DNA from 3 places in the Actinomadura sp. ATCC 39365 genome. Region 2 is predicted to be linked to each of the others. Evidence: riboswitches for the same ligand, from Rfam matches in the RefSeq annotation. Region 2 holds a riboswitch; each other region holds the start of a gene.
What was found. Region 2 has a riboswitch for cyclic di-AMP ahead of ACNF49_RS35805 (CHAP domain-containing protein). Riboswitches for the same ligand answer to the same signal wherever they lie in the genome.
Positions count from the first base shown of each region.

Region 1: linked by a shared signal. The riboswitch ahead of ACNF49_RS13215 (hypothetical protein) and the one ahead of ACNF49_RS35805 (CHAP domain-containing protein) in region 2 are both predicted to bind cyclic di-AMP.
Region 3: linked by a shared signal. The riboswitch ahead of ACNF49_RS05955 (C40 family peptidase) and the one ahead of ACNF49_RS35805 (CHAP domain-containing protein) in region 2 are both predicted to bind cyclic di-AMP.

Region 1 covers NZ_CP184335.1:2,624,766-2,635,148, forward strand. Annotated here, with positions in the region: gene ACNF49_RS13185 (hypothetical protein) at 1-430, opposite strand, end outside; gene ACNF49_RS13190 (DUF421 domain-containing protein) at 538-1,089, opposite strand; gene ACNF49_RS13195 (rod shape-determining protein) at 1,086-2,072, opposite strand; gene ACNF49_RS13200 (PadR family transcriptional regulator) at 2,157-2,654, opposite strand; gene ACNF49_RS13205 (MDR family MFS transporter) at 2,711-4,165, shown strand; gene ACNF49_RS13210 (DUF5302 domain-containing protein) at 4,213-4,413, shown strand; cyclic di-AMP (ydaO/yuaA leader) riboswitch at 4,579-4,713, shown strand; gene ACNF49_RS13215 (hypothetical protein) at 4,889-5,596, shown strand; gene ACNF49_RS13220 (alpha/beta fold hydrolase) at 5,651-6,526, shown strand; gene ACNF49_RS13225 (hypothetical protein) at 6,559-6,930, opposite strand; gene ACNF49_RS13230 (roadblock/LC7 domain-containing protein) at 6,957-7,328, opposite strand; gene ACNF49_RS13235 (DUF4388 domain-containing protein) at 7,361-8,188, opposite strand; gene ACNF49_RS13240 (roadblock/LC7 domain-containing protein) at 8,192-8,566, opposite strand; gene ACNF49_RS13245 (winged helix-turn-helix transcriptional regulator) at 8,704-9,054, opposite strand; gene ACNF49_RS13250 (NAD(P)-dependent oxidoreductase) at 9,109-9,711, shown strand; gene ACNF49_RS13255 (DUF4032 domain-containing protein) at 9,705-10,383, opposite strand, start outside.
Region 2 covers NZ_CP184335.1:7,338,107-7,348,489, reverse strand. Annotated here, with positions in the region: gene ACNF49_RS35835 (carbohydrate ABC transporter permease) at 1-45, opposite strand, end outside; gene ACNF49_RS35830 (carbohydrate ABC transporter permease) at 42-998, opposite strand; gene ACNF49_RS35825 (ABC transporter substrate-binding protein) at 1,054-2,394, opposite strand; gene ACNF49_RS35820 (RNA polymerase sigma factor) at 2,918-4,210, opposite strand; gene ACNF49_RS35815 (YciI family protein) at 4,256-4,684, opposite strand; gene ACNF49_RS35810 (class I SAM-dependent methyltransferase) at 4,845-5,663, shown strand; gene ACNF49_RS35805 (CHAP domain-containing protein) at 5,717-6,412, opposite strand; cyclic di-AMP (ydaO/yuaA leader) riboswitch at 6,425-6,562, opposite strand; gene ACNF49_RS35800 (Gfo/Idh/MocA family protein) at 6,680-7,633, opposite strand; gene ACNF49_RS35795 (aldo/keto reductase) at 7,653-8,474, opposite strand; gene ACNF49_RS35790 (hypothetical protein) at 8,575-9,516, shown strand; gene ACNF49_RS35785 (DUF6716 putative glycosyltransferase) at 9,513-10,383, shown strand, end outside.
Region 3 covers NZ_CP184335.1:1,117,013-1,127,395, reverse strand. Annotated here, with positions in the region: gene ACNF49_RS05980 (ATP-dependent Clp protease ATP-binding subunit) at 1-2,424, opposite strand, end outside; gene ACNF49_RS05975 (histone-like nucleoid-structuring protein Lsr2) at 3,495-3,827, opposite strand; gene ACNF49_RS05970 (RDD family protein) at 4,353-4,841, opposite strand; gene ACNF49_RS05965 (RDD family protein) at 4,948-6,558, opposite strand; gene ACNF49_RS05960 (amino-acid N-acetyltransferase) at 6,644-7,213, opposite strand; cyclic di-AMP (ydaO/yuaA leader) riboswitch at 7,501-7,652, shown strand; gene ACNF49_RS05955 (C40 family peptidase) at 7,659-8,702, shown strand; gene ACNF49_RS05950 (helix-turn-helix domain-containing protein) at 8,729-8,869, opposite strand; gene ACNF49_RS05945 (cytochrome P450) at 9,217-10,320, shown strand; gene ACNF49_RS05940 (winged helix-turn-helix transcriptional regulator) at 10,310-10,383, opposite strand, start outside.

The DNA.
Region 1 (10,383 bases), 4.7 Mb from region 2:
AGGTCGTCCTGCCGACGATCCTGACGTTCGGCCCGTCGAGCACGGTGAGCTCGAACGTCAGGTTCGTCCGGGGGTTGCGCACGACGGAGACGACCGGGGTCTCGTCACGCAGGTCGAGGTCCTCCACGATCTGGTCGTAGCCCATGTCCTGGAGGGTGTGCAGCAGGCCGTCGGGGGCGTCGGCCGACTCGCCCTCGGCCCGGACGAGCCGGCGCACCTGGCCGGGCACGCACGAGCGGTCTTCGGTCTCGTCGGAGCGGTCGGCCGGCGACACGCGCAGCGCGGCGCTGGTGAGCAGGGTGTCGGTGTCGGCGGCGAGCTGCCTGGCCGCCTCCTCGAAGGAGGACTGGCGGCCGGAGGTACAGGCTGCCGCGACCGCGACGCATACAAGCATCGCGGACATCACGACCGAGCGACCAGCCAGGCGCACGTTGGGACGATATCGGAGATCAATTCCGGGCGCAGGGGGATTAACGCAAGATTAATGGCCGATATCAAAAGGCCGTCCCGCCGCGCATTCTCAGGAGGGGCCGGTTTTCAGCTCGTCCAGTTTGCGTTCGATGCGGTCGAGGCGCCGGCACAGGCCCTCCAGGTCGCCGCGTTCGGCTTCCTCCTCCTCGGGGCGCAGGTGGACCAGGAGCGAGCCGCCGGGCTCCAGGCGTACCAGGTCGGTGTCGGTGACGCTCTCGGCCCCCGGAGCTGGAGCATCACGTTGAGGTCGGCCTGTCGTACGCCCATCCGGCGCAGCGCGGAGGGGATGAAGTGCCCGTCGCGGGCCAGGACGACCGGCGTGCCCTCGAACGCCCTGCCGACCGAGGGCACGGTCGCCGCCAGCCGCACCACGACCGAGTTGACCGCCACCAGGATCACCACGCCCACCAGGCCGCCGACCAGCGAGTTGTCCGGGCCGATGATGGCGTTCTGCACGACGTTGCTCATCAGCAGCATGACCACGAAGTCGAAGTTGTTGAGCTGCGCGATGCCGCGTTTGCCGGCGATGCGGAGCAGTACGGCGATCGTCACGTAGACGGCGATCGTCCTGACGATCTTGTCGGCGACCGAGACCCCCAGGTCGAACAGGTCGCTCACCGGCGCCTCAGCTTGGCGATCAGCCCGAGGTCCTCCACGCAGCGTCCGAGACCCAGGGCCACCGAGTCGCTGGGCCGCTCCGCGCGCCGCACCGGCATGGACAGCCCCTCCTGCAGCCGCCGTCGCAGACCGGGCAGCAGCGCGCCGCCCCCGACCAGCACCATTCCCCGCTCGCCCAGGTCGGCGGTCAGCTCGGGAGGGCAGCGTTCCATGGTGTACTCGGCCGCCCGCACGATGTGCTCGACCGGCTGGACGGCCGCCTCGCGGACGCGCGCCGCGGGCAGCGCCACCGCGCGCTGCTCGCCGGTGCCGGCGTCCCTGCCGCGGATCAGCACGTTCCCGGTCGGCTCCCGCGTCGCGCGCAGCTTGGCCGACTCGGCCTCCCGCTCGTCGGCCAGCAGGCCGTGCTCGTCCTCGGCCAGGCGGGCGACGGCGCGGGTAACGGCGTTCCCGCCGCCGCGCACGGTTGCGGCGGCGACCACGGACCCGCAGGAGAGCACGGCGACCCTGGCGGCGTCCCGGCCGATGTCGACGACCATGTGCCCGGCGCCGTCGCGCACCGGCAGGCCCGCGCCGAGCGCGGCGGCGATCGCGTGCTTGACCAGCAGGATCCCGCGGGCCTCCGCCTCGAAGCCGGCGTCGCGCAGCGCCACTCGCTCGATCGGCGTGAACTCGTCGGGCACGGCCATCACCAGGCGCGGCCGAGGGAAGGGGTGCCGGTGCACCTTGCGCAGGAAGTGCCTGATCATGCGCCGGGCGAGCTCGCCGTCCTGGGGCAGGCCGTCGCTGATCGGCCAGTACGTCTCGCCGTCCGCGCCGTCCACATCGTCCACGGCCTCGGTGCCGTAGCCGACGACCTTGCCCGTCTCCCTGTCGCGCAGGACGGCCGACGGCTCGTCCAGCACGATGCCCCTGCCCTTGGCGTAGATCCTCGTGCCGGCCGCGCCGAGGTCGATCGCCAGGTCACGACCCAGGAGGCTCATCGCCGTACTGGGAGGTTGAGCATCATGCCTGGGTGTATATCCGGCGCTTCTCCAACGCAACACCAGGAAGTGAAGAGTTCCGTTTTACCCTTCGCGCCGCAGGGCGGCCAGGGTCTCGTCGGCCCACTCGATGCCGGAGCGCGCCTGGTGCAGGCCGAGGGACAGCGCGTACTGGCCGAACAGGCCCCCGGGCCGGCAGTCGAGCACCGCGAGCCGGGCCTGGAAGTGGGCCTTGATGCGCTCGACCACGGCGACGGCCTGCCCGGTGTCGAGCAGGGCCAGCAGGAACGCCTGGAGGGCGGTCTCGCTGCGCACGGTCGCCGACGGGTCGTGGCCGACCAGCCACTCGGTGACCAGCGCGCGGCCCTCGGCGGTGACGGCGTAGATCTTGCGGCCCCGGGCGCCCTCGTGCTCGACCGTCACCAGGCCGTCGGCGGCCATCTTGACCAGCTCCGGATAGATCTGCGTGTGCCCCGCCTGCCAGACGTGGTTGAGCGAGTGCTCGAACTTCTTGGCCAGGTCGTAGCCGCTGGCCGGGCCTTTGGTGGCGAGCAGGCCGAGGAGCGCGATCCGCAGGGACATGTCCGCCAGCATAGCGAAGACTTGACATGTCAGCTCTTACATATCAATCTTCACCTGTGACTAATGACATGAAGGCCAAGGGCAACGGACTGGTGTTGCTGGCGGTGCTCGGCGGGATGTTCCTGGCGATGCTCGACCAGACGATCGTCGGCACCGCGTTGCCCCGCATCACCGGCGAGCTGGGCGGCACCCGGCTCTACACCTGGGTGGTCACGGCATACCTGCTCACCTCCACCGTGACCGTGCCGCTGTACGGCCGGCTCTCCGACCAGCACGGCAGGAAGCCGCTGCTGCTCGTCGGGATGTCGGTGTTCGTCGCCGGATCGGCGTTGTGCGGGCTCGCCCAGGACATGACCCAGCTCATCGCCTTCCGCGCCGTGCAGGGGCTGGGCGCGGGCGCGTTGTTGCCGCTGTCGCTGGCCCTGGTGATGGAGATGTTCCCGCCCGGGCGCAACGGCGCCCGCGTGCAGGGCGCACTCGGCGGCGTGATGGCGTTGACGTACCTGGCCGGGCCCTTCCTGGGCGGGTTGTTCACCGACCACGCGAGCTGGCGGTGGGCCTTCTACGTGAACGTGCCGCTCGGGATCGTGCTGATCGCGATCGTGGTGCTGCGGCTGCCGTTCCGTCCGGGCACCGGCGGCGGGGGCCGGCCGGACTACGCGGGCATCGCGGTGTTCGGCGTGGCCATCAGCGCCCTGCTGCTCGGCCTGACCGAGAAGGGCCTGGACGGCAACTCCTGGACGTCCCCGCCCGTGGCCGGGCCGGTCCTGCTGGCGCTGGTCCTGCTGGTCGTGTTCGTGCTGGTCGAGCTGCGGGCGGCGAACCCGATCATGCCGATGCACCTGTTCCGGGACCGTACGTACACGCTGGTCAACGCGAGCTCGTTCTTCACCGCCTTCTGCATGTACGCCGGCGTGGTGTTCCTGCCGCGCTACTTCCAGCAGGCGCTGGGCGTCAGCGCCACCGAGTCCGGGCTGAGGATCTACCCGATGACGCTGGCCATGGTGGCGGGCAGCGCTCTCATGGGCACGCTGATGTCCAGGACACGCACGTACAAGCCGTGGCTGGTCGGGGCGCCGTTCCTGCTGGTGGCCGGCAGCCTGCTCTGCCTGAACCTCACCGTGCGCACCGACGGCCTGCTGCTGGCCGGATGGATGGCGCTGCTCGGGCTCGGCATGGGGCCGATGTTGTCGGGGCTGACCGTGGCCGTGCAGCAGGCCGTCGAGCCGCGGTACATCGGCACGGCCTCGGCCAACCTCACCTTCTTCCGGCAGATCGGCGGCTCGGTGGCGCTGGCGCTGGCCGGCACCGCGTACACGTCGGTCATCACCACGGACGCGCCCGTGCACGGGCTCGCGGCCGCGCACGCCTCGGCGGCGGCCGTGGTCATCCCGTCGCTGGGCGTGGCGGGCGCGACAATCGCCCTGGTCGCGCTGGTGATGATGCCCGGCAGGCGGCTGGAGCGGACGCCCGCCGCGGAAAGCAGAGTGGAGGCCGGTTTCGCGTCGTAAGCGACGTCGTGCGAAGCTGTGGATGTCCCCAGAACCAGGAGGTCCTCATGGCGGAAACACCGGAGCCGGAAGTCAGCGAGACTCCCGAGGACGAGATGAAGCGCAAGTTCCGCGAGGCGTTGGAACGCAAGCGCGGGCAGCAGGCCGACTCGGCCGCGGGTGGCAGGGGCGTGGACCCGTCGAAGATCCACGGGGCGCACGGTCCGGCAGCGAGTAAAAGATCCTTCAGGCGCAAGAGCGGCGGCTGAAAGGCCCGATTTCGCAGGGGGTACGGCATGCCGTGCCCCCTTTCTCTTTACCTCGATAGGTAGATCTTTACCCGGTTCATGACGATTCGTTTGTATTTGTCCGAATCTCTGGGTACCGTCTTAACCAATTACCAGCTGGTGGCGTAGTCCCTACCAGGAGAGGGACGACAGCTGGCGCCGAATCCCGACATGTCGGGAACCGGGGACCCATCTCATTGGGGTGAATCCGGCCATGTGCCGGTAGGGCATCTCCACGCCCGAACCCGTCAGCTAACCCGGTAGGCGAGATGGAGAGGACTTCACGCATGTACCACCTCGTCGTACCCCCGGACAGTGTAGTGACGACCGCCTGCTGAGCGGTCTCTTCCCTGACTTCCCCCACGCGCCGCGTAACCACCTTTTCGGCGCTCTGCCCGGTTACGCACCGTAGTCACGCGCGTTCCCCCTGTCCCCTCGCGAAGGACTTCACTGCTTCATGTCTCGATTTGGCCTGCGCTCTCTCGCTCTGCTGTCCGTGTCCGCCCTGGGCGCGCTGACGATCTCCGCCACCGGCGCCCACGCCGACACCGGCGACGACCAGAAGATCCTGCTCAAGGGTTCCACCAAGGCCTCCTACTTCTGGGACGACTCCTCCGGCCGCGCCGGCGACACCGGTCTCCCGGCCAGCGGCAAGCCCATGCAGAAGGGCCTGGCCGCCAGCCCGAGCTGGCCCCTCATGACCGAGGGTTACGTGACCTTCAACGGCAAGAAGATGCCGTTCTTCGTGGGCGACCGCGGCCCCGGCGAGCCCTCCAACCGTGGCGTCATGCTCGACCTCGACGCCAAGACCTTCGCCGAGCTGACCGGCGGCACGTTCAACCCCGACACGCTCGGCGTGGACGGCAACGGCGGCCGCGGCCACATCAAGATCGACTACGTCATCACCAAGTGGGGCGAGGGCAAGGGCAAGAAGAACTACCCCGTGGCCTTCTCCAGCGGCGCGTGGGGCAGGTACGACGCCAACCCGGCCGAGCCCCCCAAGGTGCTGGCCGAAAAGCCCGCCGAGGACGCGGCCGGTTCCGCCGGCGGCCAGGTCGGGAAGACCGTCGCGATGGGCGGCACCGTCATGGCCGGCGTGCTGGTGCTGGCCGGCGGCGGCGTGGTGCTCGGCGGCGAGCGCCTGCGCAAGCTGCTCAACGACTGATCTCCGAACAAACCGCTCTTTACGCCTCGCGACCAGAATGACATTCTGGTCGCTGTGATCCAGCGCGCAGCCGCCAACGGCATCGAGATCGCCTACGAGAGCTTCGGCTCACCCGCGGGCCGGCCCCTGCTGCTCATCATGGGACTCGGCGCCCAGCTCATCCACTGGGACGACGAGTTCTGTGAACTCCTGGCCGAGCAGGGCCACCACGTCGTCAGGTTCGACAACCGCGACGCGGGCCTGTCCACCCATCTCCACGACGAGGGCGTCCCCGCATGGGGTGCGCCCTCGCCGTACGTGCTGGACGACCTGGCCGACGACAGCGCCGGGCTCATGGACGTCCTGGGCCTGCCCGCCGCGCACGTCGTCGGCGCCTCGATGGGCGGGATGATCGCCCAGGCGCTGGCCATCCGGCACCCCGCCCGCGTGCTGAGCCTGACCTCGATCATGTCCACGCCCGGTCCGCAGGCGGCCCCGCCGACCGAGGCGGCCGCCGCGGTGCTCTTCGCCAAGCCCGCGACCGACCGCGAGACGGTCGTCGCCGGCGCGCTGACGACCTGGGCCGTGCTCGGGTCCCCCGGCTGGGAGCTGGACCGCGAACGCGTCACCAGGCTGGCCGGGCTGGCCTTCGACCGCTGCCACGACCCGGCCGGCACGGCCCGCCAGCTCGCCGCCATCATGGCCTCCGGCGACCGCACGTCCGCGCTGGGCGGGCTGAAGGTGCCCGCGCTGGTCATCCACGGCGAGGACGACCAGCTCGTGCCGCTCGCCGGCGGACGGGCGACGGCCGCCGCCATCCCGGACGCCCGCCTGGTCACCTACCCCGGCATGGGCCACGACCTGCCCCGCCCCCTCTGGCCCGCGATCGTCGCCGAGATCGCCGCCCACACCGGCTCCGCGGCGCCCGCACGGCCGGAGCCCGCCGCGTAGCCGCCCGCGGAGCCCCGCGGAGCCGTGGCCGGTCAGAGCTCCAGCTTCTCCTCGATGACCTTGAGCATGTGCCGGGCCAGGGCCAGGTTGGCCCGGTTGCGGTCGAGGGCGAGGTAGAGGAACAGGCCCTTGCCGCTGCGGCCGGTCAGCGGGCGGATGATGTGGTACTGGGCGGTCAGCGTGATCAGGATGTCCTCGATGCCGTCCTTGAGGCCCAGCGAGTCCATCGTGCGCAGCTTGGCCTTGATGACCTCGGTGTTGCCCGCCGCCGCGACCTGCAGGTCCAGCTCCTTCGAGCCGCCGAGCGTGCCGAGCGCCATGCCGCTGCCGTGGTCGACGATCGCCGCCCCGATCGTGCCGTCGATGCTCATCATCTCCTTGAGGGAGACGTCCATGCCTGCCATGCTTTCCTCCGCTTCGGTGGGGATGGTCAGTGTTTGCGTGCCACGGCGGCCACGGAGGCCGCCGTCTTCCTGCCCTCCAGCCGGAGGAGCCCGACGTTGGCGCCGGGTCCCGCCAGGACCGTGAGGACGATCGTGGGGCCCGCGGCGTAGAAGGCCGCGAACCCTGCGGTGCCGGACACGAGGGTCTCCTCGAACGTCCCGCGGCCCGCCATGGTCAGCATCCGGCCGCTCATCGCGAGCAGCGCCGCCGACAGTGCCGCCACCTGCTCGCCGGTGTCTCCTTGCAGGTCGCAGGCGATCCGCAGGCCGTCGACGGTGCAGGCGACGCTGCCGGTGACGTCCGGCGTGCGGCCGCGCAGGAGCTCCATCTCCGCCAGGACCTCTTGCCGTAGCTCCACGGGTGGCCTCCTCCTGCGTCGTGAGGGGAACCTCACGGCATCTCCTCCAGGGCCTTCTTCAGCCGCAGCAGCAGCGTCAGATCGGTCGGGTCCCCCGTCGGCACCGGCCCGGCGGCCGGCCCCGCCCGCCCGGTGCCGGCGGGCACGGCCACCGATCCCGGCACCCGCCTGGGCAGCGCCTCCCCGTCCTCAGGACGGCGTTGCGCGGGCCGTACCGGGTCCGGCGGGACCAGGAGACCGGCGGCGGCCAGCCTTCTGACGGCCAGCAGCACCGCGTAGCCCGACCGGCCCAGGTGCCGGGCCAGCTCCAGCGGGGTCGCCTTGTGGTCGGCCCGTACGACGACCTCCCACTGCACCTGGCTGAGCGCCACCCCGTGCCCGGGAAGGCGCGGGACCGGCCGCACGGGCTGGGTGTCCACGTCGGACGAGGGCCAGATGCCGGCCAGCTGCTCCCGGCGGCGGGCGCACTCGCGCACCAGCTCTTGGACGTCGAAGAACCACTGCCCGCCCAGCCAGTGCTCCTCCCCGGGCCGGAACTTCGGCCGCACGCCGGTCACCGGCAGCAGGAAGAAGGCGGCGTCCTGGACCACGCCGAGCACGGCGTACTGGAGCTCGGCCAGGGTGACCGGGCCCTCCTGGAGCAGCCGGGCGCGGCCGCCGTCGGCCTGGAGTGCGCGCAGGGCCGACTCGGGCACCCGCCCCCTGGCCGCGAACAGCCGCTCGACGCCCGGCGTCTGGGCGCACTCCATGTACGTCACGCGCCCTTCGGACAGGTAGATCGTGCCGTTCCTGCCCAGGCGGAGCGCCCCCGTCGCGCGTTCGCGGGCGAGTCCGGCGAGGAGTGAGTCGAGCGCGGCCATGGCTCAGGTGGTCAGCAGGTCGGAGATGGCCCGCAGGCGGTAACGGGCCAGGGCCAGGTTCGACCGTTCCGGGTCGAGGCGGACGTAGATGACCAGCGGGCCCTCGAAGACCGTCTCCAGCAGCCGGAGCAGGTGGTGCCCCCGGTCGGTGGTGACGAGCATGTCGTCGATGCGCACGATCTCGCCGGGACACGTCCGGGTCAGCCCGTCGGTGGTGGCGCGCAACGCCTCGGTCAGCGCCGCGGCGGACCTGTCGGCGTCCACGCCGGACGCGCTGCTGAAGGCGACCGCCATGCCGCTCGTGCCGTCGACCAGCATGGCGTCGAGCGCGCCCGGTATCGACATGACCTCCGCCAGGCAGGTGTCCACTCCCAGCACCGCGAGCCTCCCTCCGTCGTGGGACGGGGAAAGCGTAGGGGGCCACAAGAGATCAGAAGGGAGGCGATTTACCGAGGGATACGTTTTTATACGGCCAGGACGAAGAAAAGCATCCCTGGTGCGGAAATATGATCAATTCACGAGATTTTTTCACGATGGCGGAGAATTTCGTGCACGTTCTCCTCGGCCCACCGGGCGACCACCGAGATCGGCGCGTGCAGCGAGCGGCCGAGGTCGGTCAGCGCGTACTCCACCCGCGGCGGCACCTCGGCGAAGACCTCGCGGGTGATCAGCCCGTCCAGCTCCATGGCCCGCAGCGTCTGCGTGAGCACCTTCGGCGTCACCCCGCCGATCCGCCCCCGGAGCACGGTGAAGCGCATCGGCCCGTCGCTGAGGCTGAGCAGCACCAGCACCGACCACTTGTCGCCGATCCGGTCGAGAACCAGCCTGGTCGGGCAGTTCGGGTCGAAGGCATCACCGGTATCCATAAGGTACTTATAGCACGATGAAGTAACCAGTATCCATTGGATACTGTGCTTCTCATGAAGATCCTCGTGTTCGGCGCGACCGGAATGATCGGTCAGCGCATCGTCACCGAACTCACCGGCCGCGGCCACGACGTCACCGGTGTCAGCCGCCGCGGTCCCGTCAAGGGCGACGTCCACGACGCCGCCACGCTCGCCGAGGGCTACGACGCCGTCGTCTGCGCCATCGCCCCGCCGCGTGACGGCACCGAGCCCGAGCCGCCGTTCCTGGCCGCCAACCGCGCCCTCATCGACGGCCTGCGCACCGCCGGAGTGAGCCGGGTGCTGGTCGTGGGCGGCGCGGGCAGCCTCAAGGCCGGCCCGGACGTCGACCTGGTCGACACGCCCGGCTTCCCGGAGATCTACAAGAAGGAGGCCAAGGCCGCGCGGGCCGCGCTCGGCCTCTACCGGGAGGTGACCGACCTGGACTGGACCTACGTCTCGCCGGCCGCCGAGATCGCGCCCGGCGAGCGTACCGGCGTCTACCGGATCGGCCGCGACGACCTGCTCAGCGACGCCGACGGCCGCAGCTTCATCACCGCCGAGGACTACGCGGTGGCGATCGTCGACGAGCTGGAGGAGCACGCCCACCCGCGCACCCGCATCACGGTCGCCTACTGATCGTCCTCGTCCGGGTCGTCGGGCAGCAGCGCCTTCTCGTCGGGCTTGTGCACCAGCACGTTGTCCACGTACGACTTCACCGCCGTGGCCAGCCCGACGTCGCCGCCCGCCGCCTCCGACAGGTACCAGCGGTGGTCGAGCAGCTCGTGGAAGAGCTGCGCGGGCTCCAGCTTGCCGCGCAGCTCCGCGGGGATGTCGTCGACCGTCGGGTGGAACACCTCGGCGAGCCAGCGGTGGGCGACGATGGCCTCGTCCTCGTGCCGCAGGCCCTTGGCGACCCGGTAGCCGTCCAGGTCGTTGAGCAGCCGCCGCGCCTGGTTCTCCTCCACGTCGAGCCCGGTCAGCCTGATCAGCCGGCGCTGGTGGTGGCCGGCGTCCACCACCTTCGGCCGGACGATCAGGCGGCCGGTGCCGACCTTGCGCCGCACCATCATCTCGGCGACGTCGAAGCCGAGCAGGTTCAGGCGGCGGATGCGCTGCTCCACGCGGTGCCAGTCGACCTCGTCGATGATCTCGCTGTCGGTGATCTCGGCCCACAGGCGGTGGTAGCGGGTGACGATGTCCTCGGCGGTCTCCATGGGGTCGATCGACGGGTGCAGCAGCCCGCCGGCCTCCAGGTCGAGCATCTCGCCGAAGATGTTGGTGTGGGCGACGTCGATGTCGGTCAGCCGC
Region 2 (10,383 bases):
CCCGAGCATGACCCGCGTCATGACGGTCGGTTTCCAGCCGGTCACTTGGCGCCTCCGATCCGCCGGACGAACAGGAAGTTGACGGCCGCGCCGATGAGGATCAGCAGGAACAGCAGCCAGGCGGCCGCCGCGGCATAGCCGTAGTCGAACTCGCGGAAGCCCTGCTTGACGACGAACATCGCCACCGTCTGGAACTGGCCCTGGGAGCCGCCGTCCACGTTGCCGTTGTAGAAGGTGGTCGGCTCGGAGAACAGCGTCAGGCCGCCGATCGTGGAGTTGAGCACCACGAAGATCATGGTCGGGCGCAGCATCGGCAGCGTGATCTGCCAGAACTGGCGCCGCCGGGACGCGCCGTCGATGGCGGCCGCCTCGTACAGGTCCTTGGGGATCGTCTGCATGCCGGCCAGGAAGATGATGGCGTTGTAGCCCGTCCAGCGCCAGTCGACCATCGCCGCGATGGCCAGCCAGGACGGGAAGCGCTCGGCCCGCCAGTTGATCTTGTCCCCGCCGAACCAGCCCAGAACCCAGTTGACCAGGCCCCAGTCGCGCGCGAACAGCTGCGTGAACACCACCGCGACCGCGACCACCGAGGTGACCAGCGGCAGCAGCACGCTCATGCGGATCGGCAGCCGCCAGCGCAGCTTCTTGTTCAGCGCGTTGGCCAGGAACAGGGCCATCAGCATCTGCGGGACCGTGGCGAGCAGGAAGATGCCGACGGTGTTGGTGACGGCGTTCCAGAAGTCCTCGTCGGCCAGCAGCGCGGCGTAGTTGCCCAGCCCGGCCCACTTGGTGTCGCCGGCCAGGTCGTAGTCGTAGAGCGAGTAGTAGAGCGTGAAGGCCAGCGGGAACAGCCCGAAGGCGGCGAACAGCAGGAAGTACGGGGACACCAGGGCGTACGGCATGGCCTTGACGTCGAGTCGAGAACGCCAGAGGCGGCCGGGCGGGCGGTCGCGGCGATGGTTGTTCCGCGCCGCCCGCGGAAGGGTGTCGAGGCTCATAACAGACCTTTCAGCGGCAAGCCCGGCCCGCTGGCGCGGGCCGGGCGGGGGAAGATCAGCCCGCGGCCTTCACCGCGTCGTCGACCAGCTGCTGCCAGGCCTTGTCGTAGGCCACCGAGCCGTCGTCCATGCCCTGGATGACCGACTCGACCGCGTTCTTGACCTGCGCGTGCTTCACCCCGAGGAAGACCGGCTGCAGGCTCTCCGCGGACTTGGCGAAGATCTCACCGATCGGGGCGTCGCTGAAGAACTCGTTCTTCGCGCCCTGCACGGCGGTCTCGGCCTGGGCCTTGCTGTTGCTCGGCATGTTGCCGAAGTCGGTGAAGATGCTCGCCTCGGTCTGCGCGCTGGTCAGGTAGTCGGCGACCTGCGCGGCCTCCTTCGGGTGCTTGGACTGTTTGGGCACGGCCACCCACGAGCCGCCCCAGTTGCCGCCGCCGCCGGGCACCGAGGCGACGTCCCACTTGCCCTTCATGCCGTCGCCGGCGTTGCCCGAGACCACGCCGAGCATCCAGGACGGGCAGCCGACCGTGGCGAAGGCGCCCTTCTGGGTGCCCGCCGCCCACTCGTCGGTGAAGTTGCGCAGCTTGGCCGTCAGGCCGGACTGGCTGAGCTTGGAGGCGAAGTCGAAGCCCGCCTTCACCGCCGGGTTCTTGTCGACGATGAGGTTGTTCTCCTTGTCGAAGTAGGCGACGTTGCCGTTCTTGGCCGCCTCCTGGTACAGCACCACGTTGTAGAGCGTGTTGGTGCCGTCGGTGAACTTGGTGTCCTTCACCTTCGCCTGGAACTGCTGGCCGACCTTCATGAAGTCGTCCCAGGTCGGCCACAGGGCGGCGACCTTCTCGCGGTCCGTGGGCAGCCCGGCCTTCTTGAACAGGTCCGCGCGGTAGCACAGGCTCATGCCGCCGATGTCGGTGCCGAGGCCGAAGATCTTGCCGTCGGCCGTCACGCCGTTCTCCCACTTCCAGGCGGGGTAGTCGGCCTTGCGGCCCTCAAGGCCGTACTCCTTCAGGTCGGCCCACCACTCGGGGTGCGCCTTGGCCAGGCCCATGCCGCCCTCGTCGATGCCGACGACGTCGCCCGCGCCGTTGCCGGACTGCAGCCACTGGATCATCTGCGGCCAGTACTGCTGCTCGAACTGGTCGGTCAGGTGCTCTTCCTTGATCTGGATGTCCTTGTGCTCGGCGTTCCACTTCTCGATGGCGTTCTTGTAGCCGAAGTTGGAGCCGCCGCCGAAGGTCTGCACCCGGATGGTGACGGGCTCGGCCGCCGCCGCGGAGGAGGCGGGGCTGTTGCCGGCGGTCGGCGTGTCGCCGCTGCCGCACGACGCGACGGTCAGCGCCGCCGCGGCCAGGGCTGAGGCCGCGGCCAGACCGCGACGCTTGCTGATCATCATGGGGGACCCCTTCTCGGGTGACTGATGGGAGGTGCACCGCGGCACGCGCTCCGCCGCGGTGGGAGTGTTTGGGAGCGCTCCCATAAAGGGTGCACTTACCGGCTGTGTCCGTCAATCCGCCGAAACGGAACCGTTACCAATCGTGCGTTTTGCCGCCCTGGATCGGGATTTAAGGGGATAAAGGGCGTGAAGGGCTGTTTGGGAGCGCTCCCACCTCAAGAGACATCTTTCGTGCCGCATCAAGGGCATGTCGCCCGGACCCTTCAGGCTTGCTCCCGGTCAGGCCCGGCTGTCACGCAGCGTGACGGCTGCTTGGCACGTTCCAGCACCGCCCCCACGCTCGGTCCCACGCTCGGTCCCACGCCCGGCCCCGACGCCCGGCCCCCCACGCCCGGCCCCCACACTCAGCCTTCACACCCAGCCCCACACCCAGCACAGCGCGTAGCGCGGCGTTCGGCCCTGTGTCCGGCCCAGTGCTCGGCCCTGGGCCGGGCGCGGCGCGCGGTCGATGGGGAGGGGGTGCTCAGCAGGCGGCGGCGCGCTCGTGCAGCAGGGCGCGCTCGCGGGAGTTGCGGGTCATCGAGGCCGCCCGTTCGAACTCGGCCCGCGCCTCGCCGCGCCGGCCCAGCCGGAACAGCAGGTCGCCGCGGACGCTCGGCAGCAGGTGGTAGCCCTTGAGTGACGGCTCGTCCACGATCTGGTCGAGCAGCTCCAGGCCCACGGCCGGGCCGTAGGCCATCGACAGCGCCACCGCGCGGTTGAGCTCGACGACGGGGGAGCGGGCCAGCCGGGCCAGCGACTCGTACAGGCTCGCGATGCGCACCCAGTCGGTGTCGCCGGGGTCGAACGCACGGGCGTGGCAGGCCGCGATCGCGGCCTGCAGCGTGTACGGCCCCGCCGCGCCTGCCGGCTCCTCGGCCGGCTCCTCGGCCCGCTCCCCGGCCCGTTTCTCAGCCCGCTCCTCGGCCAGTCTCTCGGCCAGGGCCAGCGCCGCCAGCCCGCGCCCGATGAGCAGCCGGTCCCACCGGGTGCGGTCCTGCTCCAGCAGCAGCACCGGCTCGCCGGACGGCCCCACCCGGGCCGCCGCCCTGGACGCCTGGATCTCCATGAGCGCGACCAGCCCGTGCACCTCGGGTTCGGCGGGCATCAGCCCCGCCAGCACCCGGCCCAGCCGCAGCGCGTCCTCGCACAGGCCGGGCCGCATCCAGTCGTCGCCCGCCGTCGCCGAGTACCCCTCGTTGAAGATCAGGTAGATGACCTCCAGCACGGACGACAGGCGCCCGGCCAGCTCGGCGCCCTGCGGCACCTCGAACGGGACCTTCCGGTCGGCCAGGGTGCGCTTGGCCCGCACGATGCGCTGGGCGGCGGTCGGCTCGGGCACCAGGAACGCGCGGGCGATCTCGTCGGTGCTCAGGCCGCCGAGCACCCGCAGCGTCAGGGCCACCCGCGCCTCCATCGACAGCGCCGGATGGCAGGCGGTGAAGACCAGCCGCAGCAGGTCGTCCTCGATCTCGTCGGGCTCGGGCGGCTCCCCGGCGGTCTCCAGCCGGTGGCCCAGCTCGGCCAGGTTGCGGGACATCCGCTCGTTCCTGCGGATCAGGTCGACGGCGCGGCGCTTGGACACCGTCATCAGCCAGGCGCCCGGGTTGCGTGGCACGCCCGACCCCGGCCACTGCTCCAGGGCCGCGACCAGCGCGTCCTGGGCCAGCTCCTCGGCCAGGCCGACGTCGCGGACCAGCCCGGCCAGGCCGGCGATGAGCCGCGGCGCCTCGATCCGCCAGACCGCCTCGATCGCCCGGTGGGTGTCGGAAGCCATCACCGGGTCATGACACCAGCACCGTCCGCGGTCCGCAAGCCGGGGTCAGCTCTCCTGCCCGCCCAGGCGCCGGCGCATGGCCTTCTCCCGCTCGATCTCCGCCGGGTCGGACGAGGCCGCGTCGGGCGCGTCGGAGGCGTCGTACACCCGCCACACGTGCAGCCCGGTCCCGTCGTGGCCCTCGGGGACGGGCACCCGCATGGCCCATTCCAGGGCTTCCTCCCTGGACTTCACCTGGATCAGCCAGAACCCCGCGATCAGCTCCTTGGCCTCGGCGAACGGGCCGTCGATCACCGTGGCCCGGCCGCCGCTGTAGGCGATCTGCGCGCCCTGCGAGCTCGGGTAGAGCCCCTCGGCGGCCAGCAGCACCCCCGCCTTGGCCAGCGCCTCGTTGTAGGCGTGCATGTTGTCGACGAGCTCCTGGCTGGGCAGCGCCCCGGCCTCGGTCTCCGCGTTGCCCCTGCCGACGATCATGAATTTCATCCTGCACGTCCCTTCCGTCCGCGGCCCCCGGGCGGAGCCGGCCTCGCCGAAGCGTCGAACGGGCGCCGGCCGGATCGACACGCGGGCCCGTCCGTTCCCAGGGCACCGTACCGGTCGTGCGGCCGCCTGGCCGATGTGCCATCCTCGCCCCATGCCCCGACCCGCACAAGACGCCCCCGTCCCCAACCGGGCCCTCTGGGACGAGCGCGCCCGCGTCCACGGCTCCACCTCGGCCGACCGGTTCTACGACGTCGACGCCTTCCTCGCCGGCCGGCAGACCCTCTACGCGCTCGAACGCCGCCTGGCCGGCGACGTCGCCGGCCGGGACCTGCTCCACCTGCAGTGCCACTTCGGCCTGGACACGCTGAGCTGGGCACGCCTCGGAGCGCGGGTGACCGGCGTTGACTTCTCCCCGGTGGCGGTCGCGCGCGCCCGAGACCTGGCGGCCAGGGCCGGGCTGGCGGCCACGTTCGTGGAGGCCGACACGCAGCGGCTGCCGGAGTCGCTGGCCGGCGGCTTCGACGTGGCGGTGGCCACGTACGGCGTGTTGTGCTGGATCGGCGACCTGGGCGCCTGGATGCGCGGCGCGGCCATGGCGCTGCGGCCCGGCGGGCGGCTGGTGCTGGTCGACCTGCATCCGGCCTACCAGACGGTGGCCTCGCTCGACCCGCTGGTGGCCGACTGGCCCTACGGCGGCGGCCAGGCCCACCGGGAGACGGTGACCGGCACGTACGCCGACGCCGGAGTGGTGACCGAGGCCCACGAGGCGGTCGAGTACCCGTACTCGGTGGGCGAGATCGTCACGGCGGCGGCGCGGGCCGGGCTCACGGTGGCCGAGCTGGGCGAGCACGTCGAGACGGACATCGACCCGCGCGGCCTGCTGTCCGAGGGCGCGGACGGCCGGTACCGGTTCCCGTTCGGGGACTCGCACCTGCCGATCCTCTACTCGCTGGTGGCGGTCCGGCCCTGAGACGCGGCGAGCGCGCGTCCCTCGTGCGGGACGCGCGCTCGGAGCGGGGGAGGTCAGCTCGCGTACTGGGGGTATCCGTAGCCGACGACCTGCGACTTCGGACGGACGCGCTCCTCGACCTTGCCGTTGCCGGTGTTGCCCTCGATCGTGGAGATCGTGCCGTCGTGGTTGTCCTTGACGACGAAGCCGACGTGCTGGATGGAGTCCAGGCTCTTGCTGCCGCCCCAGGAGAAGAAGACCACCGCGCCGGGCTTGGCCTCGGCGCCCCAGCGGTCGTTGGCGGCGAACCACTTGGCGTGGGCCACGGTCCAGGCGTCCCAGCCGACCTGCGGGCGGGCGCCGGTCTGCTCGCCGACCCAGGAGACGAAGATCGAGCACCAGGGCGCGTTCAGGTACATCGCGCGGGTGCCGCCGTCGCGGGCGATGGTCTCGGCGGCGCGCTTGGAGTCGGCGTACCACTTCTGGAACTTGGTGCCGCCGCCGTAGGCGTTCTCGGAGGTGCCGACCTGGGACTTGGCCATGGCCAGGACCTGCTCGGCGGTGACGTTGACCTGGGTCTCCTCCGCCTTGCGGGTCTGGGCGGCGGCCTGCGGCGCGACGGCCGAGTGGCCGGTCGCGGCGGCGGGGCCGGTGCTGTCGGCGGCGGCGGCGGGGGCGTGGCCGCCGATGGCGGAGGCGAGGATGGCCGCGCCGAGCGCGGCGTGGGCGTAGTTGATCTTCGGGGCACGGATGGGACGGTGCTTGGCCATCGAGGGCATTACTCCTTGCTTCCATGCCGCTTACCGGGTTAGCTGACGGGTTCGGACGTGGAAGCTGCCCTACGGCACCGAAGTGCCGATTCACCCCAAAGGACGTGGGTCCCCGGTTCCGCCCGGAGGCGGATTCAGCGGTCACAGGACGATCCTGTGAAATGTCTTGCGATGGTTGGACAAAGCCGGACAAACCGGACGTCTGCCGCGAGATGCCCCACAAGGTAATACATCGGGCAAGAGCAAGGCAAGTGCCTAAAGGTCCAGCTAGGAGAGTTGGGCCCTCGCCTCGGCCAGAAGCCCCATCATGGCAAGGGATTCGTCAAGCGGCATGACCGCGCTCTCCGTCCGGCCCTCGATCGTGGCCGCGCGCACCTCGCGCAGCTCACCCGCGTAACCGTTGTCGGCCGGGTCGAGCACCAGCTCCTCCGTCTCCATCGACGGCCCGGACAGCAGCACCCGCCGCGGCGCCCAGAACGGCGCCAGGATGTCGGCCCGCATCGACGTGCCCACCACGCTCGCGTCGTTGGCGTGATGCGCCAGCAGCGACACGTCCACCAGGGCCCGCCGCCCGTCCGGGTACAGCAGCAGCCCGCCGGCCTCGGCGTCGACGCCGCTGGGCGCCAGCGAGCCGGCCATGCGCAGCTCCGCGGGCATGCCGAGCAGCAGCTGGGCCAGCCCGAACGGGTAGATCCCCAGGTCGAGCAGGGCCCCGCCGCCCAGCTCCGGCGCCCACAACCGGTGGGCGGGGTCGTAGGGCAGCGCGAAGCCGAACGAGGCCCGCACCGACCGGATCTCACCGAAGCGCGGATCGGCCGCCACCTGCTGGATGAGCGGGTTGAAGCGCATCCACATGGCCTCCATGAGGAAGACCCCGGCCGCGCGGGCCAGCGCCACCATGCGCTCGGCGTCGGCCACGTCGGCCGCCAGCGGCTTCTCGCACAGCACCGACTTGCCCGCCGCGATGGCGGCCTCGGCCACCTCCAGGTGCTGGGCGTGCGGCGTGGCGACGTAGATCGCGTCGAGGGCCGGATCGGCGCACAGCGCCTCGTAGGAGCCGTAGGCCGACTCCGCGCCCAGCTCGTCGGCCAGCGCCCGCGCCCTGAGCGGACTCCGCGAGCCGACGGCGGCCACCCGCATGCCGGGCTCGGCCACGATGGCCGCCCCCACGGTACGCGCGATGCCGCCGGTCGCCGCTATTCCCCAGGTGAAATCTCGCACGACCGAGATCGTAGAGCGCTCAGGTCAGGTTGAACGAGTCGGGGTCGGGCCCGATTCGCCGCCCCGCGTTCATCGCCCCGATGGCCGCCATGTCCTCGGTGTCGAGGATGAAGTCGAACACGTCGATGTTCTCCTCGATCCGCGACGGCGTGACCGACTTGGGGATCACCACGTTGCCGAGCTGCAGGTGCCAGCGGAGCACGATCTGCGCGGGCGTCTTGCCGTACTTCTCCGACAGCACGCGCAGCGCCGGGTCGGCCAGCAGCCCCTTGCCCTGCCCGAGCGGGCTCCACGCCTCGGTCAGGATGCCGTTGGCCTCGTGGAAGGCCCGCATCTCGCGCTGCTGGAAGTACGGGTGGAGCTCGATCTGGTTGATCGATGGCGTGATGTCGGTCTCGTCCATCAGCCGGGTCAGGGTGGCGACGGTGAAGTTGGAGACCCCGATGGCCTTGGCCCGGCCGTCCCGGTAGATCTTCTCCAGCGCCCGCCAGGCCTGCACGTACCTGTCCTGCTCCGGGGCCGGCCAGTGGATCAGGAAAAGATCTACGTAGTCGAGGCCCAGGCGGGCCAGGCTCTCGTCGAAGGCCTGCTCGGCGCGCCCGTGGTCGGCGTTCCACAGCTTGGTGGTGACGAACACCTTCTCCCGCGGCAGCCCGGCGGCGCGCACGGCGCGGCCGACGCCCTCCTCGTTCTCGTAGGCGGCGGCGGTGTCGACATGCCGGTATCCGGCGCGCAGCGCGGTCCCCACCGCGTGCTCGGCGTCGTCGGCAGAGACCTGCCAGACGCCGAAGCCGAGTTGTGGTATCTGCACACCGTCGGTGTTGAGCATCAGCGAGTTCATACCCTCCATTGTTCACATGTCGTTTCTTGCGGCTTAAGCAGGCCGGGCTACCTTGAGGCGGGTCGTGCAAGGCCATCCACCGGCTGGGGGAAACAGAGTGGTGAGACAGGCGTCGGCCTGGGTGGAGTCTCCGCTCCAGATGCTGTGCGCCGTCGAGGCCCACCACGCCGGGCTGCTCGGCCCGGACACCGTGGTCGTGCCGCGCGCCGGCCTGCGTCCGCTGCGCGCCACCCGCAAGGAGCTGCGCCGCCTCGACCTGCCCGCCGGCCTGGTGCTGGACGAGCCGCGCGAGCGCATGCCGCGCCGCGTCCAGGCCGTGGGCGACGCGTTCTCCGGCAAGGTCCAGATGCGCTGGCTGACCTCCGATCCCGGCCGCATCGTCGTCGTGGACGACGGCCTGGCCACGCTCAGGCTGCTCGAACTGCTGGCCGCCGGGCCGTTCCGGCCGCTGCTGCGGGCGCGGGCGACCCCTTCGCGGGCGCGCGCCCTGCTCGGCCTGGCAGCCGCGGTGCGGCTGCGGATGAGCCGGGTGTCGGTCTTCACCGCCCTGCCCGTCCCCGACGAGCTGGCCGCCGCCGTCCGGAGGGTGGGGGTCGACCTCGTCCGCCACGACTTCGCCTGGTTGCGCGCCCAGCCGCCGAGCGCCCAGGGGCCCGCCGAGCGCACGGTCGTCCTCGGCACCTCCCTGGTCCGCAACGGCCTGGTCCACCGCGACCACTACCTGCGCTGGCTGACCGACCTGGCCGGGCGCGAGCCGCTGGCCTACTACCCGCACCGCCGCGAGGACCCCGTCGACCTGGCGCTGATCAGCGAACGTCCCGGCATCACCGTGCACGACGCGGGCGTGCCGGCCGAGCTGACGCTGCGCGGCCTCGACGCCGGGCAGCGGGTGCTCAGCCTGCCCTCGACCGCGATCACCTCGCTGCGGGTGCTGCTCGGCCCGCGCGGCGTCGAGGTCGAGCCGGTGGACGTTCCCGACGACTGGTGGACGAGCAGGGCGGCCCCCGGCCTGCGATCGCATTTGACAGGAGCTTCCAGGTGAGGGTGCTGGCGGTAGCCGACTCCGACTCGTATCTGAAGTGGGCGGCCTGCCTGCTCGACGACCTGCCCGCGGGCTGCGAGAGCGAGCTGGTGGTGGTGCGCACCCCGATCGCGCCCTCCCCGGAGCAGATCGCGGCGGCGGTGGGCGGGCGCGTGGCGCCCCCGGTGTTGTCGGCGCGGTCGTTGCGCCGCCTGGCCGAGCGCACCCGGCCCGACGCGATCCTGGTGGGCTGCACGGGCCCGGTCGTGGACGTCCTGGTGGCCGACGTGCTGGCCGGGCTGCGGCCTGCGGGTCGGGCACGACCGGTGTTCGTCAGCGGGCTGCCCGGCATCTCGGTGCCGGCCACGGAGAAGGCGTGGTTGTTCCGCAGCGGCTGCGACCTGTTCGTGGTGCACAGCGAGCGCGAGGTGGCCGAGTTCGCCGCGATCGCCGGCCGGCTCGGCGGGGGAGGGGCGGTCGGGCTGGCCCGGCTGCCGTTCCTGCGGCCCGGCGCGGTGTCCGGCGGCGGCGACCGGGTCGTGTTCGCCACCCAGGCCAAGGTGCCGCGGGCGCGGGAGGAGCGCGAGCGGGTGCTCACGGCGCTGGCCGAGCTGGCCGGACGCCGGCCCGGCCTGGAGGTCGTGGTCAAGCTGCGCGCCCTGGAGCACGAACGCCAGACCCACAACGAACGCCACCACTACCAGCGGCTGTGGCGCGAGATGGGCGAGCCGGGCAGGCTGACGTTCGCGGCCGGGTCGATGCACGAGCAGCTGTCGCGGGCGGCCGGGTTCGTCACGGTCAGCTCGACGGCCGCGCTGGAGGCCGTCGCCATGGGCGTGCCGTCGCTGGTGCTGAGCGACTTCGGCGTCAGCGCCGAGATGATCAACC
Region 3 (10,383 bases), 6.2 Mb from region 2:
GGCGTTGTCGCCTTCGCCCTCGATCGTCACCTTCACGACCTGCCCAGGACGGAGCTCGCCGTAGAGGATCTTCTCGGACAGGGAGTCCTCCAGCTCGCGCTGGATCGTACGGCGCAGCGGCCGGGCGCCCATGACCGGGTCGTAACCGCGGTCGGCGAGCAGCTGCTTGGCCTCCGGCGAGACCTCGAGACCCATGTCGCGGTCCTTCAGCCTGGCGTCGACCTGGGCGAGCATCAGATCGACGATCTTGATGATCTCGTTCGGCGTCAGCTGGTGGAAGACCACGATGTCGTCGACACGGTTGAGGAACTCGGGCCGGAAGTGCTGCTTGAGCTCCTCCTGAACCTTCGCCTTCATCCGCTCGTAGTTGGACTCGGTGTCGTTGGACTTCGCGAACCCGACCCCGATGCCCTTGGAGATGTCACGGGTGCCGAGGTTGGTGGTCATGATGATGACCGTGTTCTTGAAGTCGACCACGCGGCCCTGGGCGTCGGTCAGGCGACCGTCTTCCAGGATCTGCAGCAGCGAGTTGAAGATGTCGGGGTGGGCCTTCTCGATCTCGTCGAACAGGACCACGGAGAACGGCTTGCGCCGCACCTTCTCGGTGAGCTGGCCGCCCTCCTCGTAGCCGACGTAGCCGGGAGGCGAGCCGAACAGCCTGGAGACGGTGTGCTTCTCCATGAACTCCGACATGTCCAGGCTGATCAGAGCGTCTTCGTCGCCGAAGAGGAACTCCGCCAGAGCCTTGGACAGCTCGGTCTTACCGACACCGGACGGGCCCGCGAAGATGAACGAGCCACCGGGACGGCGTGGGTCCTTCAGACCGGCGCGGGTACGCCGGATGGACCGCGACAGACCCTTGATGGCGTCGTCCTGGCCGATGATCCGCTTGTGGAGCTCGTCCTCCATGCGGAGCAGGCGCTGGGACTCCTCCTCGGTCAGCTTGAAGACCGGGATGCCGGTGGCGGTCGCCAGGACCTCGGCGATGAGCTCCTGGGTGACCTCGGCCACGACGTCCATGTCGCCGGCCTTCCACTCCTTCTCCCGCCGCTCGCGCTTGAGCTGGAGCTGCTTCTCCTGGTCGCGGAGCGCAGCGGCCTTCTCGAAGTCCTGCGCGTCGATCGCGGACTCCTTGTCGCGGCGGACGTTGGCGATCTTCTCGTCGTACTCGCGCAGGTCCGGCGGAGCGGTCATCCGGCGGATGCGCATCCGGGAACCGGCCTCGTCGATGAGGTCGATCGCCTTGTCGGGCAGGTAGCGGTCGCTGATGTAGCGGTCGGCCAGCTGCGCGGCGGCCACCAGGGCGTCGTCGGTGATGGAGACGCGGTGGTGGGCCTCGTAGCGGTCGCGCAGACCCTTGAGGATCTCGATCGTGTGGCTGAGAGAGGGCTCGGCCACCTGGATCGGCTGGAAGCGGCGCTCCAGCGCGGCGTCCTTCTCGAGGTACTTGCGGTACTCGTCGAGGGTGGTGGCGCCGATCGTCTGCAGCTCGCCACGGGCCAGCATCGGCTTGAGGATGCTGGCGGCGTCGATCGCGCCCTCGGCGGCGCCCGCGCCGACGAGCGTGTGCAGCTCGTCGATGAACAGGATGATGTCGCCGCGCGTGCGGATCTCCTTGAGCACCTTCTTCAGGCGCTCTTCGAAGTCACCGCGGTAGCGGGAGCCGGCGACCAGGGCGCCGAGGTCAAGCGTGTAGAGCTGCTTGTCCTTCAGCGTCTCGGGCACCTCGCCCCTGACGATCTTCTGCGACAGGCCCTCGACGACGGCGGTCTTGCCGACGCCGGGCTCGCCGATCAGCACCGGGTTGTTCTTGGTCCTCCGGGAGAGGACCTGCATGACCCGCTCGATCTCCTTCTCACGGCCGATGACCGGGTCGAGCTTGCCCTCACGGGCCGCCTGGGTCAGGTTGCGGCCGAACTGGTCGAGCACCAGGGACGTGGACGGCGCCGACTCCTGGGGACCGCCCGCGGCGGCCGGCTCCTTGCCCTGGTAACCGTGGAGCAACTGGATGACCTGCTGCCGGACACGGTTGAGATCAGCTCCAAGCTTGACCAGCACCTGGGCGGCCACACCCTCACCCTCACGGATGAGCCCGAGCAGGATGTGCTCGGTGCCGATGTAGTTGTGACCCAGCTGCAAAGCCTCACGGAGCGACAGCTCGAGGACCTTCTTGGCCCGCGGGGTGAACGGAATGTGCCCCGACGGAGCCGACTGGCCCTGGCCGATGATCTCCTCGACCTGCTGGCGCACACCCTCAAGGCTGATGCCGAGGCTCTCCAGAGCCTTGGCGGCTACGCCCTCACCTTCATGGATCAAACCAAGAAGAATGTGCTCAGTGCCGATGTAGTTGTGGTTGAGCATCCTGGCCTCTTCTTGGGCCAAGACGACAACACGCCTCGCTCGGTCGGTGAACCTCTCGAACATCTCGTCGCTCCTCACAGAGCGGTCAGTCAGGCCGGTAAATCCGGTCCCGTCATCCCGCATGCTAGCCCTGGCTCGGCGAACCGTGCCCACTGCCGCTGACACGCTCTATAGCAGAGACGTTCCCCGAGAGCAGGGCGTTCACCCTCTATCCAACTACTGTTCGGGGGTGACGTGTTCCCGATACGCCGCAAGCGAACGATGTTTAGGCGCTTCACGGAAGCGCCTGGAATTCGACGCCCGCGGCCCAGGGCGGACCAACACGGATCGGCCGTCGGACGCCGGGGCGAAGCCGGCCTTGGGGTGCCTGCCGGCCACGCATCTCCGATGCCCGCGCCCGTATCTGTTACGTAATCATCGTATGTGCTGCTCCAAACCGCGTCCAAGCGCGGACGCTACGCCCTGAGCACAACTCGGCACGCAACGCGCGTCGCACCTATTCCCCATCGGGTCAGCCGGGTTACCGATCGCCGGTGCGCACGGGGGTCCCGCGACGGGACAATGCGCGGCACACGGGAGAGGCCGCCGGTTTTCCATCGCGCCCCACCAGCCGCACGCCCGCGTTTTGCCGGTCATCCGCGGCCCTGCCCGCCGAGTGGCCCGAACAAGCCCCAACAAGCCCGGAGAACCCCGCGCAAGACCGTAAGAAGGGTGAAGTGACCGGTGCCAGGAAGAGGGCTTGCGACGGCGCTTCGGGAAGGGCCGGCTGCCCGATAGTGTGGCGGAGCGTCACCGCTTTGCGCGTACGCCGCAGGATCGGGACGGGGAAAGTTGCGGCGGGTGACGGCATTGGCCCGTTCCGGCCGGAGGTGACGACGAAGGCGAGCGAGCCCGGCGGCCCGGAAATTGACACGGACGCCGCCCGCAAAGCCCGGCACGTTCCACTCCCGCGCGGCGCCTTGTACGGCGGCACAGGTGAGCAATACGCCCACATTTGGGCGAATTAGAAGATCAACAAGTGGTCGGGGGATTCACGAACTCCCCACAAAAACGATCATGCGCTTATGGCGCTCGCCGGGGTCCTAGGCGAACGGCATAAGCGCATGGTCAGGAGATGGCTCTCTCGACGAGGCTCAGTGAGCCGCTTCGTACTTCTCCACGACGGTGGAGGCGATCCTGCCGCGCTCGCTGACCGGCAGGCCGTGGGCCTTGGCCCACTGCCGGATCTCCGAGCTCTTCTCGCGGCTCATCGCACGGTTGCCGCCGCGACCACGGCGACGGGCGGACACGGCTCCTGCCCTGCGGGCGTGCTGCACGAAAGGCGTGAGTGCGTCCCTCAGCTTCTTGGCGTTAACGTCGCTGAGGTCAATCTCATAGGAGGAGCCGTCAATAGCGAAGCTGACCGTCTCATTGGCCTCGCCCCCATCGAGGTCATCGATGAGAATCTCCTGGATCTGCTTGGCCATCTACGCAATCCTTTCCCGGAGCATTGTTTCATTCGCTCGCCCAAACATATACCCGGAAAGGCGCGGAGACAATTCAGCGCTACGGGGATTCGGCTGACTGGCAGATCAGTTCTGGTTCTCGGCCTGATCCTGGTGGTTTGCCCGTCGCCCGGCGGCCTCCGATCGCAGCAACTTCACCGCGCCAAAGATGAAGGCACCGCCGACCACGACCGGGGGGATGAGCGCTGACAATACGTCTGTTACGGCTTCCATTCGTCCTCGCCTCCAGGGCTAGCAGGGTTTCGGGGGCGCTAAATACGCATCCCGGCGCGACCTGCGGGACCTGCGGGGGCACGCCGGACGCTCATGACGCCTAGGTGACAACTCACCCGGAACCGACCATAGCCACACACAGTCGCCCTCAGGGAGCAGGGGCACCGACATCCGGCAACCCGGACGTCCCATAGCCTAATGCCAGTCTCTCCAGGCTCCTTACCGGATCAAGGGAAAATTTTGCGAAAAGGCATCTTCCCAGGTGCGGATGCCTCAACGAAGATCTTTTACCACCCGCGTTCCGGCCAGCCTGTCATGCGGCCCGCGCTCCAACGGCTTGTCGATCAGGATGAGCAGCCCGACGCCGAACAGCAGCATTCCGGCCAGCAGATTGGCCACCGGAATGCCCATCAGCATGACAGGCCCGGGATAGACCAGGGCGCGTTTCAGCAGGGCGCCACGTGGAAGGTCGTCCGGCGCCAGGCGAATCTTCATGATCGCCTGGCCGAAGGTCCGCCGGCGCAGGCAATGGGCCCGCCAGTCATAGGCCGTATAACACAGGCCGGCCAGGAACCAGGCCAAGAGCCCGGGGAGCCGCCCGCCGAACGCCTCCGCCATCCCGACAGTCCGGAAGGCGCCCCACAGCGCGATGAACAGAATGTAATAGAAGACCCCGAAGACCAGCGCCTCAATGAAGCGGGCGGCGAGGCGTTCCCACCATTCCGCGGGCACGAGGCCCGGCCACGACGGTGTCCCGGCCATATCCCACCTCACGCGGTCGGCGGTCGTACCCCCCATTTTGGTACGCCCCGCACACACAAAACAGAGGCCGGCGGGAAGCCGGCCCCTGTTTTACGCTGACGCGGGATTACTTGATCTTCACGACCACCGTGCCCGCGAACTTGTCCGCGAACGTCTGCTGCAGCGGCTTGTCCCACAGCTGCGAGGCGCCGTTGACCGCGACGCACGCCCAGGCGAGCAGCGGGCCGAGGAACGGGATGACGCTCAGGATGTAGCCGCCCCAGGTGACGCCGGCGCGCTTGATCGCCAGGTCGGAGCCGAGCCCGCCCGGAGGCAGGGCCTGCCCCACCGGGACGACCTTGATCCCCATGACCATCTTGCCGACCGTCTGGCCGTTCATCTTCGTCAGGAAGAACTCGTAGCAGACCCAGACGGCGGTCGTGACGATCGCCGACAGGATGCCGATGACGAAGCCCGACAGGATGCCGGAGGTCGAGCCGGTCGCCGAGTCGTAGCCGATCGCGAACAGGCCCAGGATGAGGCTGACCACGAAGTTCACGACGCCGAGGATGACGCCGTCGATGATCCTCGCGACCAGACGCTGCCACCACTCCGCCAGGGGGGCCGGAGCGCCCGGAGGCTGCACGCCGACGGGCTGACCGTAGGGCTGGCCGTAGCCGGGCTGGCCGTAGGGCTGCGACTGCTGCTGCTGGCCGTAGGCCTGGCCGTACTGCTGCTGGTCGCCGTACTGCTGCTGGGCGTAACCCTGCTGCTGGTCGCCGTACTGCTGCTGGGCGTAGCCGCCCTGCTGGCCGTACTGGGCGTCCTGGGCGTAGCCCTGCTGCTGGCCGTAGTCGGGCTGCGACTGCTGACCGTAGCCCTGCTGGCCGTACTGGGCCTCCTGGCCGTAACCCTGCTGGGCCTGCTGGCCGTAGCCGGGCTGGGCGTACTGCTGGCCGGAGGACTGCGGCTGCTGGCCGTAGCCCTGCTGGCCCGAGGCGGCCTGCTGGCCGTACTGGGCGTCCTGGCCGTAGCCCTGCTGCTGGCCGTAGTCGGGTTGCGACTGCGGCTGCTGGCCGTACTGCGGTTGCTGGCCGTAACCCTGCTGGCCCGAGGCGGCCTGCTGGCCGTACTGGGCCTCCTGGCCGTAGCCGGGCTGCGTGTACTGCTGGCCCGAGGACTGCGGCTGCTGGCCGTAGCCGGGCTGCTGGCCCGACGCGGGCTGCTGGCCGTAACCCTGCTGGCCGTAGTCGGGCTGCGACTGCTGCCCGTAGCCCTGCTGACCGTAGCCCTGCTGGCCGGAGGACTGCGGCTGCTGGCCGTAACCCTGCTGGCCCGAAGCGGCCTGCTGGCCGTACTGGGCCTCCTGACCGTAGCCGGGCTGCGTGTACTGCTGGCCCGAGGACTGCGGCTGCTGGCCGTAGCCCTGCTGCTGGTCATAGCCCTGCTGCTGGCCGTAGCCCTGCTGACCCGAGGCGGCCTGCTGGCCGTACTGGGGCTGCTGGCCGTAGCCCTGCTGCTGGCCGTACTGCTGCTGTTGCTGGCCGTACTGCTGTTGCTGGCCATAGCCCTGTTGCTGCTGCTGACCGTATGGGGGCTGGCCGAAGGCATCGTCCGCCCGGTAGCCGACCACAGTCACGTCCGGGTCGGGCTCACCGGGCCGACGGCCGTGGTGCTGCCCGTACTCGGGGTTCTCGCCGGAATCGTCCTGTGGGTACGGCGGCTGTCCGGTGCTCACCGTGTCACCTCGCTTCGAGTGCGCATGTGGCACGTGTCAGGACACATGCCTGTGCTGCCCAACGTATCGACATAGGTATCAACAATCACCTTTCCAAGTGGTCAAGGTCCGCGTCACCCGATGTCAGATGCAGCAGCATGCGGGTGTTGCCAAGGGTGTTCGGTTTGACGTGTTCCAGATCAAGGAACTCCGCCACACCCTCGTCGTACGAGGCCAGCAACTCGGCGTAGACCTCGGGTGAGACCGGTGTGCCCTGGATGGGGCGGAAACCGTGCCTCGCGAAGAAGTCGACCTCAAAAGTCAGACAGAATACACGCCGCAGCCCCAGATCCTTCGCCTGCCGGACGAGTGCCGAGACGATCCGCCGCCCGACCCCCAACCCCCGGCACGCGGGATCGACGGCCACCGTACGAACCTCGGCGAGGTCCTCCCAGAGCACGTGGAGCGCGCCGCAGCCGACGACCTCCCCGCTCCGCTCGGCCACCCAGAACTCCTGGACGTCCTCGTACAGCGTGACCGTGGCCTTCTCCAGGAGCCGCGGCCCCGCGCCCGCGTAGGTGTCCACGAGACGCCTGATCGCACGCACGTCGGGCGTGCGCGCACGCCTGACCACGACCGCGGTCTCGGGGACTGCCACTTCGGCCACCTGCTCCATGGCTCTCCAGGGTACAGATCTCATTACGGCTCGGCCCTAAATCCCACGTCTCGGGCATCTCATCACATCCCGTGGTCAGGCGAACACGAGCTGACTTGGAGCTTTCCTCCAGACCTCAGCACCCTGAATGCTGGACAAAAGGTGCAGAAGCCTGCTTCCGTACGGCTACCCACGAGATCACCTTGTGACCCTTCAGTTGTGAAACCTCTACAGACTCGGCAGTTCCGGTTGAGCGTGAACCCGGAGTGCATTAGTGTCCAGCGACGATGTTCTCCGCGTAATGCGCGCGGAAAGACACGCCCAATTCCCGCAAGGGAAGCCGGGGAACCAACGGTGGCGAGCACCTCGCGCCACCACTTGGGGTGAATCCGACCATCTCGGTAGGGCTGCTCCGGCCCGAACCCGTCAGCTAACCCGGCCGGCGTCGATGAGAGGAGCTCGGTTGGTGAAGCGGACGCTCGACCGCTCGGGGAAGTCGGGGGGCAGGCACGCCCGCCCCCAGGAGCAGGCCAGGCGCACACGCCGCCTCGGCGTCATCGGCGTCACCATCGCCGCGATGCTGTTCGCCGTCCCCGTCGGTTCCGCCGCCGCCGACCCGAAGCCGTCGCTCTCCGAACTCGCCGACCAGGTGGAGAAGCTGCACGAAGAGATCGAGACGCTGGCCGAGCAGTACAACGAGCAGCGCGAACGGCTGAAGGCCGCACAGAAGGCCAACGACTCCGCCCAGAAGATCCTGGCCACCAGCGAGTCCGACCTGGCCGCCAGGCGCGCCAGGGCCTCGCTGCTCGCCCAGAACGCCTACATCACCGGCGGCCTGGACAAGGCCCTGGCCTTCGCCCAGTCCGGCGACCCCGAGACCTTCCTCGACCGGGCCGCGACCACGTACGCGCTCGAACAGCAGCAGGGCGAGGAGGTCAACCAGCTCGCCAAGGCCATGGAGGCCGCCGAGCGGGCCAGGGCCGGCGCCAAGACCCGCATCGCCGAGGTCCAGAAGATCGTCACCGATCTCGAGGGCAAGCGCTCGAAGATCACCAAGCTGGTCACCAAGGTCGAGAGCAACCTCTACCGGCGGGCCGTCGGCGAGGCGGGCCGTCCCGGCACCCGCGCCGTACGCGTCAACCTGCCGGTCATCGGCGACGGCAAGGCCGCCCAGGCCGCCAAGTGGGCCCTCACCCAGCAGCTCAAGCCGTACGTGTGGGGCGCGGAGGGGCCGCGCTCCTACGACTGCTCCGGCCTGGTGATGGCCGCCTACCAGCGCGTGGGCATCTCGCTCCCCCACTACACCGGCGACCAGTGGACGGCCGGCACGCACATCAGCCGCGACCAGCTGCGCCCCGGCGACCTGGTGTTCTTCTACAGCGACCTGCACCACGTCGGCATCTACATCGGCGGCGGCATGATGGTCCACGCCCCGCAGACGGGTGACGTCGTGCGGGTCGCCTCGATAGACCGGCGGCCGTTCGCCGGCGGCGTGCGCATCGCGGACTGACCGGCGCGGCACTTCGCCGAGCGCCGCTAGATGAGCTGGCGGCGCGCCGCCCATGCCACGGCCTCGATCGCCGTGGCCACGCCGATGCGGTCGCAGATGCCCCTCAGCCTGCGCCGTACGGTCCGTCCGCTGATATCCAGCCGCCTGCCGACCCGATCGACGGTCACCCCCTGGCCAGCTCGGCCAGTAACGCCAAATCCGCGTGGCTCAGCTCAACGCCTTCTGTGAGCACATCCACCGGGAGCCCTCCCCCAACAGCAGAACTCGGACCTTTCAGGCGAAGCAAGCCGCTCGTCTCGGTGAAGGTAAACGCATCGCGGAAAGGTCGTCAAGCGCGACAATCGGCGCCCTTGACCAGTGCTATTGACATGATCGCTTATATGTGACGTACTCCGCATATGTTGGCACGCCGTGGTCCGCTATGAACGGTCCAAACGATCAATTCGGCGGCCCGGTACCGCCCCCGATGAGCGCCACCGACCTGCTGGGTTTTGATCCATCGGATCCGCAATTTGTGCGCGATCCGTACGTCCGATATCGCGAGCTGCGAGCCGCCGGGCCGATCTTCGCGACGCGCGGTGGGCTGCTCGTCGTGACCACGTACGAGTTGTGCGCGGCGGTATTGCGCGATCCCGGGTTCGGTCACGGAACGTCCGCGCCCGCGCAGGAAGAGCCAGGTCAGCCCGGCAGGTCGTTCCTGCTCATGGACCCGCCCGATCACACCCGGTTGCGTGCTCTGGTCAGCCGCGCGTTCACGCCGCGCATGGTGGCCCGCCTCAGGCCGCGGATCGAGGTGATCACCGCCGACCTGATCGGGCGGCTGCCGGAGGAGGCGGAGCTGATTTCCGGTTTCGCCCACCCGCTGCCGGTGATGGTGATCAGCGAGATGCTCGGGGTGCCGCCGGAGGACCACGACCGCTTCCGCGGATGGAGCGAGGCCCTTGCCCGCGGACTTGACCCGATGCTGACAGACGCCCTCATGTCGGAAACGGAGCGTTCCAGGAACGAGTTCCGCGACTACTTCCGCCGCCTGATCGCGCAGCGGCGCGAGCGTCCCGGCGATGACCTCCTGAGCGCCCTCGCACACGTCGAGGAGCTCACCGAGGCCGAGTTGCTGGCGACCTGCGTGCTGCTGCTCGTGGCCGGCCACGAGACCACCGTCAACCTCATCGCGAACGGCGTGCTGAACCTGCTGCGGCACGGCCTGCTGCACCTCGCCGCCGAGCGGCCGAGGGAGGTGGTCGAGGAGGTGCTGCGCTTCGATCCGCCGGTCCAGCTCACCTCCAGGATCGCGCTGGAGGACCGGGAACTGGGCGGGACGCCGGTGCCCGCCGGCTCGGCCGTGCTCGTGCCGATCGGCGCCGCCAATCGCGACCCGGCCGCGTTCGCCGATCCCGACCGGTTCGACCCCGGCCGCGAGCCCGGCCGGCATCTCGCCTTCGGGCTCGGCCTGCACTTCTGCCTGGGGGCGACGCTGGCCAGGATGGAAGGCGAGATCGCGCTGTCGGCGCTGGCCGCGGCGGCGCCGAAGATGGAGGCCGCCGATCCGGCGCCGCCGTACAAGGAGAACGTGGTGCTGCGCGGGCTGGCCCGGCTGCCGGTGCGGCTCAGGCGGTAGCGTCGTAGCGCTCCCTGGCGGCCTCGACGTCCTCGATGTGCTCCTCGGCCCACGCCTTGATGG